DNA from 2 places in the Agromyces cerinus genome. Region 2 is predicted to be linked to the other one. Evidence: riboswitches for the same ligand, from Rfam matches in the RefSeq annotation. Region 2 holds a riboswitch; the other holds the start of a gene.
The links. Region 2 has a riboswitch for thiamine pyrophosphate ahead of thiM (hydroxyethylthiazole kinase). Riboswitches for the same ligand answer to the same signal wherever they lie in the genome.

Region 1 (5,513 bases), 1.1 Mb from region 2:
GGGCTCTCGGGCGACAACGTCGGCACCCCTGAAGAGCTCACCCGCCTCGCCGCCCTCGTGCTGGCCGACCCGCGCCTTGCCGAGATCTACGCGATCCCCGAAGCACCGGTCGCTGCCGGCGAGCGGGACATCCCCGACAACGTCGCGCGTTCAGGTGAGGCCGGCGTGCGGGCGCTTGCTCGGAGCTACACCGACCAGGCCGGCGTGACCTTCGTGTACACCACCACCGTGCCCGGACCCGATGACGAGACGCCGTACCGGTTGGTGGGCGCCACGACGCTCATGCCCGACTACGAGACGCTCGACGCCGCCGTGAGCACGGCAGTGTCATCGAGCGCCCAGTCGGCGGTTCCCGCCGAGATCATCACCGCGGGCACGCCCTACGCGAGCGTCGAGGCGGCGTGGGGCGATCGGGCAGAGCTCATCGCATCGGTCAGCCGAACGGATGCATCGTGGGGCAACAGCGTCGCCGGGGCATCCGTGACCGTCGAGCCGTTCACGACCGCGTCCGCCGGGAGCGAGGTCGGGCGCATCAGCATCGCGACCGGGAACGGCGATGTCGCCTCACCGCTCGAGCTGACGCGCGCGATCCGCGACCCGGGGCCGATCTGGCGACTCGCCAATCCCGCCGCTATCATCGGCGCGTTCATCGCCGATCAGCAGGGCTGACGGGCGGTCGACGCCCCGCGACGCCCTCAGTCGTTCTCGTCGTCGGACTCGACGGGGTCGGAGTCGCCGGCGTCGAACCGGAACTGCACCCGCACCTGTCCGTTGACCTCGCGCTCGTCGACCGCGTCGTACCAGAACAGCGATTCGAGGCCGTCGATGGCGGCGACCATGCCGACGCGCGACTCGGGCTTGCCGCCCACGAGGACACGGTGCTCGAACTCCCCCTCGAGCGGGCCGTCCAGGAACTCCGCGACGTACTGTGCGACGGTGTCTGTGCTCATGCAACCACCGTAGCCCTCGGCGTGCCCGGAACGGCAGGTCGTGGCGTGGTTCGGGCGGCGAGTCGCAGCGCGACGGCTCAGGCGCCGGTGACCCGGACGCGCACATCTGCACGGCGCGCAGGCGCGGTTCGTGCGACGTATCGCCGCCACTGGCGCTCCCACAGGTCCCAGTAGGGGTCGAACGCCCCGGCGTCGCGCGCGAGTGCGCGGCGCTTGCGCACCTGAGGCGACGCCTCGACCCAGATCGCGACGGCCTCGATCGACGAGGTCGCGGCGAAGGCTCCGCATCCTTCGATGATGAGCGGGCGGCCCGGCCTGCTGTGCTCGACCGATCCGACGCGACCGGCCGCCCAATCCCACGTCCGCCAGGTGCCGACCGCACCGCGGGCACGGCGGGCGACGAGTTCGCGCACCACCTCGGCACCGGCGCGCTCGAGGCCGGTCCAGCCCGGGTAGACGTCGTCGAGGCGCACGAGCTCGGGCGCCCGACCCGGCCAGGCCCGCACGAGCGCATCGGCGAGGGTGCTCTTGCCCGAACCGCTCGGCCCGTCGACGGCCACGACCTGCGCGCCCGCAGCGCGGCAATGCTCGAGCACGAGGCGCACTGCGGATGCCGCGGGGGTGCCCGCGGCCACGCCGCCCGACGCGCTCGCGCTCACGCCCACACCGCGTGGTAGGTGCCCGCCCAGACGGCGCAGCCGATCGCGAGCACCGCGATGCCTGCGGCGATGCAGAGCAGCGCGGCATCCGGCCAGCCGACCCGCGATTCGCGCGCCCAGGTGCGTGGGTGGTCGGAGCCGAAACCGCGAGCCTCCATCGCCGTGGCGAGCTTGCTGCCGCGCCGGATCGCGAGCACGAGCAAGGCGAACGCCATGGTCGCGAACCGCCGGATCACGCCGTGATCGCCGATGCCGCGCGCACGCCGCGACAGCGCCATCGCCCGCCAATCCTCGATGAAGAGGCCGACGAGTCGCGCGCCCGCCAGGGCGCCGAGTACGAAACGGCTCGGGAGCCTCGCGATCTGCGCGAGGCCGTCGGCCAGCTCGGTCGGATCGACGTTCATGAACAGCAGAACCGCGGGCAGTCCGATCGCGAGCACGCGCACGGTGACGGCGACGGCGAGTTCGATCGATCCGTCGGTGATGCGGGCGAGCCAGAACGACCAGTACTCGGTGCCCTCCGGCTGGCCGTAGAGCAGCATGCTGAGACCGGCGATGGGCGCGGCGATGAGGATCGGCCATCCTCGCGAGACGAGGACCTTCGGCGTCACCCCCGCGATCGCGAAGAGCACGAGCTGTATGCCGAGAGCGACGGAGGCGCTCACCCAGTCGACGGTGAGCAGCAGGGGCGTCGTGAGCAGCATCGCCGCGGCGAGGCGGCTCACGGGGTTCACGCGGTCGACGAGGTGCAGTCGCGGGGTCGTCGTGGTCATGGTCGTGGTCATGCCGCCGCCTCCATGCGCAGCGCGTCGCTGCCGAGGTCGAGGTGCTGGTCGCCGAGTGCGTCGAGGTAGGCGGCGTCGTGGCTGACCGAGAGCAGCGTCGTGCCGTCGTCGACGAGCGTGCGGAGCAGCGTCACGAGTTCGATCCAGGTCAGGCGGTCCTGCCCGAAGGTGGGCTCGTCGAGGATGACGACGCCGGGCTGCGCGACGAGCGCGCACCCGACCGTGAGACGTCGCTGCTCACCGCCCGAGAGAGTGAACGGGTTCGCCTCGGCGAGTCGGTCGAGCCCCAGTCGTTCGAGCACCTCGCGGGTGCGTCGAGCCGTGGTCGCTGCGTCGAGACCGAGCGCGCGCGGCGCGACCTCGAGTTCGCGCTGCACCGTCGACGCCACGAACTGATGCTCGGGCTCCTGGAAGACGGTGCCGATGCGGGTGAGGAGCTCGCGCGACCGCCAGCGGATCGGATCCGTCTTGAGCCCGGCGGCGAGCTCGATCGAGGCGCGCACTCTGCCGCCGAGCGGCGCCAGCAGGCCGCCCATGGTGAGCGCGAGCGTCGACTTGCCGGCACCGTTCGGCCCCGTGAGCACTGTCGAGGCGCCACGCGGCAAGGCGAGCGAGAGGCCGCTGCGCACGACGGCGTCGCTGCGGCGGCCGATCGCAAGTTCGACGGCATCGAGATCGACGACGGATGCCGCGGGCGCGGGCCGCGCGGCGGAAACCGCTGGTCGCACGCCCGGCACCCACACCCCTGCGGCGAGCAGGGCGTCGCGCTGCGTCGAGATGACGTGCTGCGGCTCGCCGTCGGCGATGAGCCGCCCGTCGCGACCGAGCACGACGACACGCGTCACGAGGTCGATCCAGACGTCGACGCGATGCTCGACGACGACGAAGGTCGCGCCGGTTCGATCGAGCGTACGAGCGACCGCCTGCCGCACCTCGTGGACGCCTGCGGGGTCGAGGTTCGCCGTCGGCTCGTCGAGCAGCAGCAGGCCTGGGCCCATCGCGAGGGCGCCCGCCAGCGCGAGACGCTGCTTCTGGCCGCCGGAGAGGACGCTCGTGGAGTGGTCGAGTGGGAGGTCGAGGCCGACCTCGTCGAGGGCACGACGCACGCGCGGCCAGATCTCGTCACGCGGAACGCCGAGGTTCTCGCAGCCGAACGCCACATCGTCGCCGACCCTCGCGAGGATCACCTGCGAGTCGGGATCCTGCAGCACGAGACTCGCCCGCCCGCGCACGGCTCCGGGCCACTCGCCGTCGATGAGCAGCGAGCCGGTCTCCTCGCCCTCTTCAGCCCCGCCGTGTACTCCGGCGAGTGCATGCAGGAGCGTCGACTTACCCGACCCCGATGGCCCGAGCAGCAGCACCCGCTCCCCCGCGGCGATGACGAGGTCGATGCCGTCGAGCGCAGATCGCTTGCGCCCGGCGTGCCGCCACCCCCACCCGCGCGCCTCCACGCGCGCGGGCCGGGTGGCACCGGTTTCGCGCGACACGTCAGACCCGCTGGGCCACGTCTTGACCGGCGGCGAAGCGATTGAGCGCCCCCGTCGCGGCGAGACCGCGCACGATGAGCCAACCGAGCAGCCCGGCGAGCAGTGCGCCCGAGATGACGACGGTCGCGAAGTAGAGGCCGAGGAACTCCGCCGACTTCGCGAGGTTGCCCGAGGTGAAGAGCTCGAGCGTCCATGCCGCGGCGCCGGCAGCAGCACCCGCGAGCATCGCGGTCAGGAGCCCGAATCGGCGGTACGCGAAGATCGCGAACACCAGTTCGGCACCGAGACCCTGCGCCAGACCGGAGTAGATCGTCTCGATGCCCCACTGGTTGCCGACGAGCGCCGAGACGATCGCCGCGAGCAGCTCGACGAAGAGCGCCGCACCCGGCTTGCGGATGATCAACCCGCCGAGCACGCCGCCGATGAGCCAGATGCCGACGGCGATGCCGCCGAGCCCCGGCGTGAGCGCATCGGCCGCGCTGAACCACGCGTAGCCGATGTTGTTCCAGAAGAGGAAGAGCAGCCCGGTCGCAACGCCGATGACGCTGGCGACGACGATATCGACGACCCGCCAGCGCAGATCGCGCGTCTTGCGGGGCGTGGAGGGGCTGCTGGTTTCTGATGCTGCAGTGTGCACTGTCGTGCCCTTTCGATTCGTGGAAAGAGGCACGGGAAATTGAGATGTGATTGGCCTCCCTGCGCTGGCATGACCCAGATCAGGTTCGACGGTCGAAGGTTGAGAACCTTCCTCTCAGCCCGGCTCACCGGACTCCCGTGTTCGAGCACGAGTATACGCCGATGGCGCGGGCAGCGACGTCGCCGTGGTCACACCGGCACGCACCAACGACGGCTGACCGCGATCCCGGTCGCGGTCAGCGCTTGAGCGCGCGGATCACCATTCGCAGCGCCTTGCCGGTGACCCACACGAGCGGAGTGGCGACGAGCAGCAGCCCGATGAGGTTCGGTTCGAAACGCACATCGCCCGAGCGCCCGACGTATGCGCCGAGCGGAATGGAGAGTCCGCCGCCGCCACCACCACCGGCCTCGTCGCCCGCACCGTCGGAGCCGCTGCCGGCGCCGAAGCCGTAGTACCCGAGCGCCACGGGCACGAGCGTGGTGCCGTCGATGTCGACGGGGTCTCCGTAGGAGGTCTTCACGCCGACGCCGGCGACGGTCTCAGCGAGGTCCAGAACGAGTTCAGCCATGTGTCAACGCTACCGGCGCGCTCGCTCCCGAACCACCCCTTGCGAGATTCGCCGGCACCGGGATTCAGCGAACGTCGCCGGCGCCGGGTTCGTTGCGACGCGACGATTCGACCCGGTCGGCTGCGCGCTTCACGAGCGAGGCGGGCCGCACGACTCCGCGACCGAACCGCGCTGTCACCTCGTCGATCGTGCGCTCGGCCTCGCGCCACTCTTCGTCTGGGTCCCACAGCATCGCCCCGCTGCCCGAGGTCCGGAGCTGTTCCGCCCGCACGCCGATGAGGCGGATGCGGGCCCCGTCTCCGGCGAGCTCGCCGAGCGCAGCGGATGCCTCGTCGTAGATGCGTCTCGCGACGTCGGTCGGCTCCCCCAGGGTGCGTGATCGGGTGACCGTGCGGAAGTCGCCGTAGCGCAGCTTCAGCACGACCGT
Region 2 (5,513 bases):
GTCGGGGCCGAGCCGGTCACGGGCGATGGCCGCGGCAGCGTCTCCCTGGCCGAGGTGCACGCCGTCGACCGGCAGGCCGCTCGCCCGTGCTGCGATCGCGAGGTCGAGGCGGTCGTTCACGAGCAGCACCGCCCTCCCGTCGATGACCTCCGCGAGCGCTTCGAGCTGGGCGAGCAGAGCGGATGCCTCGGTGCTCTTGTCGCGCACCTGCACCACGCGCACGCCGCCCGCGACGGCCTCGGCCACGACCGAGACGACACCGCGCTCGCCGCAGAGCGCGGCATCGGTGACGAGGTAGGTCGAGAGGTCGAGGGCTGTGCGCGCGCTCACGAGCGCACCAGCGCGGCGACGCCGCTCGCGTCGACGACCGAGACGCGCACGCGGGCGCGCTCGACGACCTGTTCGGCCGTGAGCTGCGCGAGTGCGTCGAGGAATCGGGGTGCGAACGTGCCGGGGCCGACGGTGCCCACTCCTCCGGGTGCGGCGGCTGCGATCTCGGCGGCGACCGTGTAGACGAGCGTCGCCGCGACGGCGCCCGCGAACGGGTCATCGGCGACGGCGAGGAACGCCGCGGTGACGGCCCCGAGCGCGCAGCCGCCGCCCGTCACGAGCGTGAGCAGGGGGTCGCCGTTCGCCACGCGGGCGATGCGGCGGCCGTCGGTGATGAGATCGACCGGGCCCGACACTGCCACGACCGAGTCGTGCGCTGCAGCGAGGTGAGCCGCGGCATCCGCTGCCGAATCGGTGGAATCGGAGGCGTCGACCCCGCGGCCGCCGCTGCCGGCTCCGGTGAGGGCGATGACCTCGCTCGCGTTGCCGCGGATCACGGTGGGGCGGAGCACGAGCAGTTCGTGCGCGAGCGCCGTGCGCACGGGCAGGCTGCCGACCGCGACCGGGTCGAGCACCCAGGGCGTGCCGGCCGCGTTCGCCGCGGGCACCGCCTCGCGTGCGGCGTCGCGCTGCTCCTCGGTGGGGGTGCCGAGGTTCACGAGGAGCCCCGAGGCGATGCCCGCGAAGACGCCGGACTCGCCGCGGATGTCGACCATCGCGGGCGCTGCGCCGAGCGCGAGCAGGGTGTTGGCCGTCACGTTCGTGACGACCTTGTTGGTGATGCACTGCACGAGCGGCGTCGCCTCGCGAACGAGGTTCAGCAGTTCGGCGGAGTGCCGGGCAGGGTCGATGGACAGACGATCGCTCAACGCGACATCCCTTCGCTAGTTCGAACTAGATCAGGTTCGACGGGTGTGTTCTCAGCCATGCCCGCTTCGGGTGAAGCGGCGCACGGCACCCCGTGTCACTGCGGTCGAGCCTAGTGGTCGACGACGGCAACGAGAACGGGGGCGGATGCCGCATGGCATCCACCCCCGATCGGTTCGTGCGGTCGTCAGCTCACGCGTCGAGCCCGTACCCGCACGATCCCGTACGCCGCGCCGCCCGCGGCGAGCAGGGCGAGCGCGAGCCATCCGAGCACGTCGACGAGCGGGGCGCCCGTGGACGCGAGCCCCGCGCTCGTCGTCTCCTCGCCGGAGCCGGCCGCGGCGACCGTGATCGACGAGTTCGCGACCTCGACGCCGTCGATCGTGACGACGATCGTGTGCGCGCCTGCGGGCGTCGCAGCCGGGATGGTTCCCGTGAAGGTGAACCCGCCGTCGCTGTTCGTCGTCGCCGAGCCGAGCGTCTGCGGCGTCGAGTGGAGCTCGACCGCGAAGCCGTCGGTGCCCGGCGCCAGGCTCTCGCCGACGACCGTGATGCGGCCGCCCGGCACGAGGTCGCCGGTCACCGTGACCGTGCCCTTCACCGTCGTCGGGTCGACGGCGGGTGCCGCCACCACGGTCACGGCGGTCGAGGCAGCGGATGCCGCAGACGTGCCGACCGTGTTCCGTGCGGCGACGGTCGCCGTGTACTCGCCGGCGGCGAGCCCGGTGAAGGTGCGCGTCGTCGTGCCGGCGGGCACCGAGACCGGGGCGGCGCCGTTCAGCGAGACGAGGTACTCCGTGATGGGCGAGCCGCCGTCGGCGGGTGCCGCCCACGAGACGGTCACGTCGGTGCCGGCGACCGTGGCGCCGGGCGCCTCGGGGGTGGCCGGCGCGGTGGCGACGACCTCGGGGTCGTACGGCAGCGCATCGAAGAAGGTGCCGAGGGCGGCGATCGCCTCATCGGCGAACGCGAGCTGTGCGGCGAGACCGGCGGGGTCGGGCCGGTCGGCGTACCGCCCGGGCAGGTCGTTCACGTACCACCACTCGGTCATGTACTCCTTGTAGGTGCCGTCGGCGTTGGCGTGGATCCACTGCTGTGCGATCGGCGCGGGCTCGCCGCCGACGGTGCGCGAGCGGTCGTACTCGAGCAGGTACGGCACCTGCAGCTTCTTCGCCGTGGCGAGCGCCTTCGAGGTGTCGCCGCCCGGGAAGTAGTCGACCTGGCCCGAGACTCCGGGCACGTACTGGGTCACGAGGTTCGGCAGGTACTTCGTGACGAGGTCGCCGTAGAAGTCCGCGAACTCCGAGCCGGTGTCGCGGATGTGCAGGTCGTTGCCCGAGTTGCCGTCGAGGCGCAGGTCGAAGAAGTAGACCTTCGCGACGTCGTTCGCCACGGCCTGCCGGTTGACCTCCTTCAGCACGGCGCGGGTGTTGTGGCACCACGTGCCGCCGAAGAGCAGCACGTAGTCGCCGTCGCTCTCGAGCAGGTTCACGAGCTCGGGGTAGGTGATCGTCTGCACGCGCCAGTCGGCGTCGGCGTCGCCCAGCACCGTCGCGCCGCCGTAGACGTCGCGGCCGCCGTAGGCCGAGGCGTGCTTGGCGTTCACGACCTGCTCGGTGAACGTGAACTGGTCGCTCGTGTCGAGGTCAGCCGCCGTGCCGAGCACGGCGGCGACCTCCGCCTTGAAGGCGGCGAGCGCGGCCGGGTCGGCGAGCTGCGCGGCGGTCACCGGAGTGGTGATCGCCGAGACGATGCGGTCTTCGGCGCCGCCCGCGAGGTGCGCCGAGTCGTAGACGAAGAGCGTCGGGTCGTCGGTGCCGTCGAACGGAGTCTGCGTGTCCTTGCCGAGGGCGTTGGTCACGAGTCGTGCCCAGAGCGGGGCGACGTCGGCGTTCGTCGTCGTGCGGATGTCGAGACGGTCGCCGTCGAGGCGCGGGTCGAAGTTGTAGATGCGGTCGACGCCCGCGGCCTTCGCGACGTCGTTGATGGGGCCGATGGTCGCGGCCGTCTGGGCGTCTTCCGGCCCGCCGATGAGGAACGCGAACCGGCCCTCCTGGCCGAGCAGGTATTCGAACCGCTCGAACGTGACGGTCTCGTAGACGCTGCCGGTGCCGAGCCCTTCGTAGGCGTCGGCGAAGTAGTCGACGGTATCGGTCGGGCTCTCGGGTGCTGCGGAGGCCGGGGCCGCCGCGACACCGCCGAGCACGACGGTGCCGGCGATGGCGAGTGCGGTCAGCATCGCCGCCCGCCTCGGGGTGGGGCGCTGGTGGTCGGGCACGGTGCTTCCTTTCTCTGGGGGGTTGGCCGGGCCGGTCATTCGGGCACGGATGTCTCGTCGGGCTGCTCGCCGTGGGTCGCCGCGTTCGTGCGGCGGCGGGCGATCAGCCGCTGGCCGAGCAGCGCGAGTGCGCCGACGGCCACGAGGGCGACGAGGATGCCGGCGCCGGCGAGCCATTCGGGTGCTCCGCCGTTCGAGGCGGCGCTGGTCTCGACGGCCTGCGCGGTGGGCTTCGCGGTCGATCCGGTGATGGTCACCGACTTCGACACGCTCGACACGGGTGACTCGCCGACGGCGTTCACGGCGACCAGGGTCGCTGTGTACTTGCCGGCGCCGAGCACGCTGAAGGTGTGCGAGGTCGCGGTCGCGGCGAGGGGGATCGCGGTGCCCTCGTTGAGCGAGAGCTTGTAGCCGGTCACCGGCGACCCGCCGTCGGTCGGCGCCGCCCAGATCACGGTGAGGGAGCTGCCCTTGACGGTCAGGCGCGGCGCGGCAGGCGCGAGTGGCGCCTTCGCGCCGACGGCTGCGGGTGCAGCCGCGCCTGCCGCAGCCTGCGACGCATCCGTGGTGTCACCCGACTCGTCGGAGGAGCTGCCGCCGGAGGAGCTGCCGCCGGAGGTTCCGGTGGTGCCGCCGGAAGTTCCCGTGGTGCCGGTCTTCGGAGCGGGTGCGGGTGCCGGTGCCGGGGCGGGCGCCGGGGCGGGCGCAGGAGCGGGGGCGGGTGCGGGAGCGCTGCCGCCGCCGAACGCAGGCGGCGGGTCCTCCTGCGTGCTGTCGTACGGGTACCCGCCGGCGTCCTCGCAGGCGCCGAGGTCGAAGTTGATCGAGCAGAGGTCGCAGACATCGCCTGCGGCCGACGCAGAGCTGCTGCTGATGAGCACGAGCGCGGGCACGGTGATCGCGAGCACGAGGGTCGCCGCGAAACCGCGGAGGCCGCGTGCGCGGTGGGTGGTGCGAGAGGTCATGGCGTTGCTTCCTTCTGGGTCGGCCGGTCAGTGGCGGGCGGCGAGTTCGGTCGGTGCGGCGCCAGGCCCCGAGGCATCCGCTTCGATGGCGTCGGAGTCGTTCCCGCCCGCCTCGGGGGCGTCGGCGGCGCGGTCGTCGTCGAGGTCGTCGCGGTGCACGGCCCGCCCGGCGAAGATCTCGTCATCGAGTGCGCCGGCGCGACGGGCGACGATCGCGGCGCTCGTCGCGGCTGCGGTGACGTTGGCCATCGTGCTCGCGGTGCCGGCGATCGCGCTGATCGGAATGAGCAGCACGAGCACCTCGACGGGCAGGCCCACGGCGGTGAGCACGGCCGTCGCCGTGACGATCGCCGTGCCGGGCACGCCGGCGGTGCCGAGCGAGACGAGCAGACCGAGCACGACGAGCACGACGTAGTCGAGCACCGTGTAGTCGATGCCGAGCGCGTTCACCGTGAAGACGGCGACGAGGGTCGGCCAGATGCCGGCGCATCCGGGCATGCCGATCGTCGTGCCGATCGGGGCGGTGAAGCCGGCCACCTCGTCGGAGACGCCGATCTTGCGGGTGAGCGTCGAGATCGTGAGCGGCAGCGTGCCGATGCTCGACTGCGTCGTGAACGCCGTGTACTGCGCCGGGGTCAGCAGGCGGAAGAACCGCAGCGGGTTCAGGTCGGCGAAGACCCGCAGCAGCACGCCGTTCACCAGGTAGGCGTCGACGAAGCACGCGACGAGCGCGATGACGAGCACGCCGACGAGCGCGAGCGCCGTCTCGATGCGGGCCACGGCCGTCGAGGTCGTGACGGCGACGAGGGCGAGCACCGCGTAGGGGGTCAGGGCGATGATGAACCCGACGGCCTTGAAGAGCACCCGCCGCGTGGCATCCACGAACTCCTTGAACGGGCGCACCTTCTCGGCGTTCTTGTCGGCGACGATCAGGTACGAGACGGCGATCAGCAGCGTGAAGAGGATGATCGCGATGATGTTGTTCGACGAGATGTCGCCGACGACGTTGTGCGGGAAGAGTCCGACGATGACCTCGTCGAGGGGGGCGAGCAGGCCGGTCAGCGCCGATCCGT

Region 1: another riboswitch for thiamine pyrophosphate. It lies ahead of JOE59_RS05035 (ECF transporter S component); the one in region 2 lies ahead of thiM (hydroxyethylthiazole kinase).

Annotation. Positions count from the first base shown of each region.
Region 1 is NZ_JAFBCT010000001.1:1,118,719-1,124,231, reverse strand. Features, by position in the region: gene JOE59_RS05060 (serine hydrolase family protein) at 1-669, shown strand, start outside; gene JOE59_RS05055 (hypothetical protein) at 696-950, opposite strand; gene JOE59_RS18695 (AAA family ATPase) at 1,028-1,609, opposite strand; gene JOE59_RS05045 (energy-coupling factor transporter transmembrane component T family protein) at 1,606-2,394, opposite strand; gene JOE59_RS05040 (ABC transporter ATP-binding protein) at 2,391-3,881, opposite strand; gene JOE59_RS05035 (ECF transporter S component) at 3,883-4,518, opposite strand; TPP riboswitch at 4,558-4,667, opposite strand; gene JOE59_RS05030 (hypothetical protein) at 4,754-5,086, opposite strand; gene JOE59_RS05025 (DNA polymerase IV) at 5,151-5,513, opposite strand, start outside.
Region 2 is NZ_JAFBCT010000001.1:26,853-32,365, forward strand. Features, by position in the region: gene thiE (thiamine phosphate synthase) at 1-330, opposite strand, end outside; gene thiM (hydroxyethylthiazole kinase) at 327-1,199, opposite strand; TPP riboswitch at 1,190-1,302, opposite strand; gene JOE59_RS19020 (fibronectin type III domain-containing protein) at 1,385-3,475, opposite strand; gene JOE59_RS00135 (fibronectin type III domain-containing protein) at 3,511-4,440, opposite strand; gene JOE59_RS00140 (dicarboxylate/amino acid:cation symporter) at 4,468-5,513, opposite strand, start outside.